Linked DNA regions of Granulicella sibirica. The main gene of each other region encodes a partner of the protein of the gene in region 2 in a complex. Links are inferred from orthologs where the notes say so. Each region holds a gene or a part of one and is shown on either strand. Other genes may lie near its edges.

The links. The genes of interacting proteins can lie anywhere in the genome.
Region 1: the proteins of secA (region 2) and secY are in contact, whole or in part, in a crystal structure (PDB 3DIN), measured with the Thermotoga maritima proteins. The link is inferred for Granulicella sibirica from one-to-one orthologs. Residues at the interface, in WP_004082002.1 of Thermotoga maritima: Glu261, Ala262, Arg263, Lys300, Ala301, Arg302, Thr303, Ile304, Ile305, Leu323, Tyr324, Asp325, Pro326, Val329, Ser330, Tyr333, Ile336, Lys340, Phe345, Val349, Glu363, Phe364, Tyr374, Ser375, Gly376, Gly377, Glu393, Ile395, Thr482, Ser483; in WP_004081795.1 of Thermotoga maritima: Glu108, Gly109, Glu110, Glu111, Ala236, Glu237, Arg238, Arg239, Ile240, Thr241, Ile242, Gln243, Tyr244, Ala245, Arg246, Arg247, Val248, Thr249, Gly250, Arg251, Arg252, Val253, Tyr254, Gly256, Ala257, Ser258, Thr259, Tyr260, Leu261, Pro262.

What each region holds. Positions count from the first base shown.
Region 1 is NZ_RDSM01000003.1:802,354-805,411, reverse strand. Bases 1-2,987 are described here. They hold secY (preprotein translocase subunit SecY), read right to left. Parts: upstream 2,207-2,987; coding sequence 794-2,206; downstream 1-793. Other genes in these bases: rpmD (50S ribosomal protein L30), read right to left, coding at 2,835-2,987; rplO (50S ribosomal protein L15), read right to left, coding at 2,311-2,775; GRAN_RS20060 (adenylate kinase), read right to left, coding at 1-629. In the rest of the region: more of rpmD, read right to left, coding at 2,988-3,020. UniProt on the Escherichia coli protein: The central subunit of the protein translocation channel SecYEG. Consists of two halves formed by TMs 1-5 and 6-10.
Region 2 is NZ_RDSM01000001.1:481,224-484,923, forward strand. What follows is about bases 25-3,653. They hold secA (preprotein translocase subunit SecA), read left to right. Parts: upstream 25-354; coding sequence 355-3,453; downstream 3,454-3,653. Other genes in these bases: GRAN_RS02055 (hypothetical protein), read left to right, coding at 25-210; GRAN_RS02065 (DUF2306 domain-containing protein), read right to left, coding at 3,514-3,653. Also shown: more of GRAN_RS02055, read left to right, coding at 1-24; more of GRAN_RS02065, read right to left, coding at 3,654-3,700. UniProt on the Escherichia coli protein: Required for protein export, interacts with the SecYEG preprotein conducting channel.

The DNA of each region.
Region 1 (3,058 bases), on a different replicon or contig from region 2:
TCTACCTCTTCGAAGCGGCCCTGGGCCCTGTAGTGGTCGATGACCGGCGCCGTCTGGGCGCGGAAGGTGCGCATACGCTCGTGAAAGACCTCTTCGGTGTCGTCGGTGCGCTGGGTAAGGAGCGTCCCATCGACGTCGCAGTGCCCAGGAACTCTCGGCGGATTCGAGTAGATGTTGTAGATGCGGCCGGCTGGCGAGATGCGGCGGCCGGTGATGCGCTGGAGGAGTTGAGTGTCGTCGACGCTGATACTGATGGCGACGACGGGGACGGCGTCGTTCGAGGCGGAAAGGCTGCTGTCGAGCCATTCGGCCTGAGCGAGGGTGCGGGGGAAGCCGTCGAGGATGTAGCCGCTGTGCGTATCGGGATGCGTAAGACGCTCGGCGACCATCTGGTTGACGAGGTCATCGGGAACGAGCTTTCCCTGCTTCATCAGGCCTTCCGCGAGGATGCCGAGGGGAGTGTGGTTCTTGAGGTGCGCGCGGAAGAGGTCGCCGGTGGAGATCTGAGGGATTCCGAAGGCGGCCATGAGCTGCTTGGCCTGCGTGCCTTTGCCGACGCCAGGAGCTCCGAGGAGAAGGACTGGTCCGGGGGCGAAGGGCTCTAATACCGTGTTGTGTGTGCTGGTCAACGTTCCGGGGTCCTGTGGGGTTTTGGAGAGCGTACCTCAGGTGGCTAAAGCCCCCTGTGCTCTAAACGCTCAAGTGGCACGGCTAAAGCCGTGCCCTTAAGCAAAACGGTTCAGATTTCCGATGATTTGCGAATCCTGAACGATCCACGAATCGGCGGTTACAACTACCAACTGCGGCGTCCGCGGATGCGGCCGCTCTTTGGAGAGAAGCCGTCATAGTGGCGCATGATGAGCTGCGATTCGATCTGGTTCACGGTGTCCATTGCAACGCCGACCACGATCAGGAGCGACGTGCCTCCGAAGTAGAAATTCACGCCGAGACCCTGCGTCGTCCAGGTCGGGAGCCGGTCGAAGACGGGTCCGATGAGCCAAAGGTGGTTGAAGTGAATACCACTTATCAGGATCGTCGGAATAATCGAGATGATGATCAGGTAAATCGCTCCGACGAGCGTAATGCGCGTCAGGACGTCGTTGATGAAGTCCGACGTGCGCTTGCCGGGACGAATGCCAGGAATGAAGCCGCCGTACTTCCGCATGTTGTCCGCGATGTCGTCTGGACGGAAGACGATCGAGATGTAGAAGTAGGCGAAGAAGATGATGGCGACGATGTAGAGGAGCTCGTACCAGGGCTCACCGGGTGCGAGGCCCTGAAGGATCGGGCCGAAGAAGCGGGTGTCCTTGAGCGGGCCACTACCGAAGAAGCTCATGCCGGCGAACAGAAGGGGGGCCGAAAGGATCGAGCTGGCGAAGATGACCGGCATGACTCCGCCCGAGTTGACCTTGAGCGGAAGGTGAGTCGATTGACCGCCCATCATCTTGCGCCCGACGACGCGCTTGGCGTATTGGACCGGGATGCGGCGTTCAGAGCGCTCGACAAAGATGATGAAGGCTACGACACCCACCATGGCGACGATGAGAAGCACGAGGATGATCGGGGTGAGTCCGCCCCATGCGCTTGTGGTGGCCTTGTCGTAGAGTTCGGCGATGCCCTTAGGGAGGCCGACGACGATACCGGTGAAGATCAACAGCGACATGCCGTTGCCGATGCCGCGTTCGGTAATCTGCTCGCCGAGCCACATGATGAACGCCGTCCCGGTGGTCAGGGTGATGACGCACATCGGGATGAACTCGTACTTGTTGATCGTCACCATCGACTGACCGGTGCTGGTGTTGGTCAGCGTGAGGGCGATGGCGAAGGACTGAACGATCGCGAGGAGAACCGTGACGTAACGGGTCCACTGGGTGATCTTGCGGCGGCCCATCTCGCCTTCCTTCTGCAGCTTCGCGAGCGGCTCATAGATGACCGTAAGCAGCTGGAAGATGATGGAGGCGGTGATGTAGGGCATGATGCCGAGCGCGAAGACGGTCAGCTTGCGGAGGTTTCCGCCTGAGAAGAGGTCGACGAGGCCGAGCGCGGAGCCGGAGTTCTGGTTGAAGAACTGGGCGAGCAGGTCGGCGTTGATACCTGGGGTGGGGATGTGCGCACCGAGGCGGTAGACGGCAAGCAGGCCGAGGGTGAAGAGGACTCGGTTGCGTAGGTCCGGGATGCGGAAGATGTTGGCAATTTTCTCAAACATCGGAGAAGGGGACCTCTGGTCGGCTGAACCGGCTGGAATTCGGATGAGAAAGGCCAGTACGGGAGACCCGTACTGGCTTCAGACATTGTTTCGTTCAGAACAGTTTACGCGATGACGATGGCCTGGCCGCCAGCCTTCTCGATGGCTTCCTTGGCTGTCTTCGAAAACTTGTGCGCGTGCACGGTGATCGCGGTGGTGATCTCGCCGTTGTTGAGCACCTTGATCAGGGCGTTCTTCTTGCGGAGCAGACCGAGCGAGATGATGCGGTCGAGGGTCAGCTCGGAGCTGTCACCCGTCTCGGCGATCACTTCGGCGATGCGGTCTAGACCGAGCACCTGGTACTCGACGCGGAAGATGTTGGTGAAGCCGCGCTTGGGAAGACGGCGGTGAAGGGGCATCTGGCCGCCTTCGAAGCCGCGCATGAGGGACGAACCCGAGCGGGAGCCCTGACCCTTGTGACCACGGGTCGAGGTCTTACCCATGCCTGAGCCCATACCGCGGCCGATACGCTTCTTGTTTTCGTTCGCCTTCTTGGGGGCGCGGAGATTGGAGAGATTACGAATTGCCATGATGTCCTCGCTAAACGCCGGCGGTTATGAGCAGCCGACTCGCATATGGTGGGTGGTACTTAGTTGACGACGCGTACGAGATGGGGCACCTTGGCCACCATTCCACGGATCGAGGGGGTGTCTTCGCGCTCGACGATCTGATTGAGGCGCGTGAAGCCGAGGCCCTTGACGACGAGCTTGTGCTTGACGGGCGTGCAGATGACGGAGCGGAAGTACTGCAGCTTGATTTTGGCGATGTCTGCCATGATGGGGCTCCTTGATACAATCTGGGCGAAAAGTGTGC
Region 2 (3,700 bases):
CCCTCGGGCGTCCCGGCAAGGCATCTGGACACCACCAGCCCAACGGCCCGACGCACCCTCGCCCCATCCACCCGCCTCGCGCCCCGTCGCGCTCCGGTTCCGTCGCATCTGGCGTCCCGCCCGATAGCCGTCGCCGCGGCCCATCCGTCGCCCACGCCGGTCATGCTCGCCGAAGCCGCCCCGTTAGCGCACGCCCCTAACGCTCCCTGACCCAGCCCTCTTCTGATTCCCCTGGCCAGCCCAGCCCCTCAGCGCCCGCACTCCGTTCGCGCCCCGCGCCGAAATCATCCAAAAATCTTAATCGCTCCCGATCCCCGCACCCCGTGTAGCGGGTCTCTTGGAAGGAAGTCCCTCGTGCTCAACTCCGTACTCGCCAAAGTTTTCGGCACAAGTAATGAACGAACCGTGAAAAAGATGCTTCCGGTCGTGCAGGAAGTCAACGCTCTCGAATCCTCCCTCACCGGTCTCACCGATGAGCAGCTCCGCAACAAGACGCAGGAGTTCCGCGCCCGCATCGCCGACGCCATCAAGGACATCCCCGCCGACCGTGAGCACGAGGACGAGATCTACCAGGCCGAAAAAAGTGCACTCGACGCCCTCCTGCCCGAAGCCTTCGCTGTCGTCCGCGAAGCCGGCAAGCGCGCCGTCGGGATGCGTCACTTCGACGTCCAGCTCATCGGCGGCATGGCCCTTCACTCGGGCCGGATCGCCGAGATGAAGACCGGCGAAGGCAAGACCCTCGTCGCCACGCTTCCCTGCTACCTCAACGCTCTTGCCGGTCGCGGCGTCCACGTCGTCACCGTCAACGACTACCTGGCCAAGCGCGACGCCGAGTGGATGGGCAAAATCTACGGCTTCCTCGGCCTCACCGTCGGCGTCATCGTCCACGACCTCGACGACCGCGCCCGCCGCGAAGCTTACGCCTCTGACATCACCTACGGCACCAACAATGAGTTCGGCTTCGACTACCTGCGCGACAACATGAAGTTCGAGCTAGCCGACATGACACAGCGCGGCCACTACTACTGCATCGTTGACGAAGTCGATTCCATCCTCATCGACGAAGCCCGCACGCCGCTCATCATCTCCGGCCCCACCGACCAGACCACCGACAAGTACGCCCGCGTCAACCTGATCATCCCCAAGCTCGAAATGGGCGAACTTACCGAGACCATCGAGACCCGCGTCTACACCGGCGACTTCGTCATCGACGAGAAGGCCCGCTCCATCACCGTTACGGACGACGGCTGGGAAAAGATCGAGGAACTCCTCGGCATTGGCAATATCGCCGACCCGGAAAACTGGGACCTCAAGCACCACGTCGAAGTCGCCATCAAGGCCCACAACCTCTACAAGCGCGACGTCGAGTACGTGGTCAAGGATGGCGAGGTCATCATCGTTGACGAGTTCACAGGCCGCCTCATGCCCGGCCGACGCTGGTCCGACGGACTTCATCAGGCCGTCGAAGCCAAGGAAGGCGTGGCGATCCGTAAGGAAGACCAGACGCTCGCCACCATCACCTTCCAGAACTACTTCCGCATGTACAAGAAGCTTTCCGGCATGACCGGAACCGCCGAGACCGAGGCCGCCGAGTTCGACAAGATCTACAAGCTCGACATCGTCGTCACCCCCACCAACCGCATCATGCAGCGCATCGAGAATGCCGACGTTGTCTACCGCACCGCGAAGGAAAAGTACTTCGCCGTCGCCGACGAGATCGCCCGTCTGCACGCCGAGAAGCAGCCCGTCCTCGTCGGAACCACGAGCATCGAAAAGTCCGAGCTCCTCTCTGAGATCCTCAAGCGCAAGGGCGTCCGCCACGTCGTCCTCAACGCCAAGTTCCACGAGAAGGAAGCCGAGATCGTCGCCCAGGCCGGACGTCTTGGCATGGTCACGATTGCCACCAATATGGCCGGTCGCGGAACCGATATTCTCCTCGGCGGAAACTCCGACTTCATGGCCCGCCAGGACCTCGTCCGCAAGCAGCAGGCCCGCGCCGTCTCCGCAGCCGAAGGCGCCATCCAGCCCGTCGCCGGACCCGGCATGTTCCGCTTCTACTACTCCGGGCAGGAGTTCGAGACCACCCAGGAGAACTGGGATCGCGCCGTAGCCTCCCATGCCGAAGCCGCCAAGCTGGAGCATGACCAGGTGATCGCCGCTGGGGGTCTTCATATCCTCGGCACCGAGCGGCACGAGTCCCGGCGCGTCGACAACCAGCTTCGCGGACGCGCCGGACGCCAGGGCGATCCCGGTGCTTCGCGCTTCTATCTCTCCCTCGAAGATGACCTCATGCGCATCTTCGCCCGCGAGTGGGTCTCCACACTCCTCCAGCGCCTCGGCATGGAAGAGGGCGTGCCGATCGAATCCGGCATGATCTCCCGTCGTATCGAGGCCGCACAGAAGGCCGTTGAAACGCAGAACTTCGAGTCGCGCAAGCACGTCCTCGAGTACGACGACGTCATGAACAAGCAGCGCGAAGCCGTCTACGGCCTGCGCAAGCAGCTTATGGAAGGTGTAGACCAGAAGCAGCTCATCACCGAGGACTACGTCTCGACCATCATGTCGAACCTGCTCGACGAGACCGTCCCCGAGAAGGCTACTCCCGCCGAATGGAAGACGGACGCCCTCTTCGAGCAGATCTACGACCTATTCGGGGCCCGGCTCAAGGAAGAGATCGACGTCGACGCCCTCAGCCGCCACGAACTCGGCGAAACCATCTTCGAGAAACTTCGCGCCCGCTACGACATCAAGGAGCAGATCCTCGGAGCCCCCGCGATGCGCTACCACGAGCGCATCGTCATGCTCTCCGTCCTCGATGGCCTATGGAAGGACCACCTCCTCGCCATGGACCACCTGAAGGAAGGCATCGGCCTCCGCGGCTACGCCCAGCAAGACCCCCTCGTCGCCTACAAGAAGGAGTCCTTCGAGATGTTCGAAGCGATGATGCTCCGCTTCCAGGAAGACACCAGCCGTCACCTCTTCCGCATGCAGATCATCGGGCCCGACGGCACGCCAATCGAGACCGCTGCTCAACTCGAAGCCGCCCAGATGGCGAACGCCCAGCAGGGCACGCTCATCGAAGGCAACGACGGCCCGCAGGCCATCTCGGAGTCCGACGCGAACCTCATCGCCGGGCTCGCCGCGCCTCAGCCTCCGCAGCAGCTACCTCCGCCTAACCGCATTCCGACCAGCACGAACGACATCGCCGCGTCGCGCCCACCGGCTCGCCCGATCGCTCAGACCAAGGCCCCGTCCACGACCATCGACGCTTTGGAGAGGGAGTTCCAGCGGAAGAAAGAGCGTGAACTAGCTCAGGCCCGCGCCGCCGGCTCTCCCAACACCGAGTCCAACGGCTCCGGCCCCCGCACAACCGGCCAGAAGGTAGGCCGGAATGAACCCTGCCCCTGCGGTTCCGGCAAGAAGTACAAGAACTGCCACGGAGCCAATGCCTAACAAGACAATGGTGGATCCTGCATCTCGCCCCTGAGATTCAGGATCCACCATCGTTCTGGACTAAAGCTTCACAAAGCCCTGATCCGCGATTTCCCGCTCACCGCTGCGAACATCGCCGATTACAGGGATGGCGGACGGTCGGAGTCCATAGGCGCCCGCAAAGCGCACCCGAATGAGCCAGAAGATCATCAGCGGAAGCGGAAGCAGGGCCGGAACGATGAGATAAATGGATCCGCGGAGCCAAACC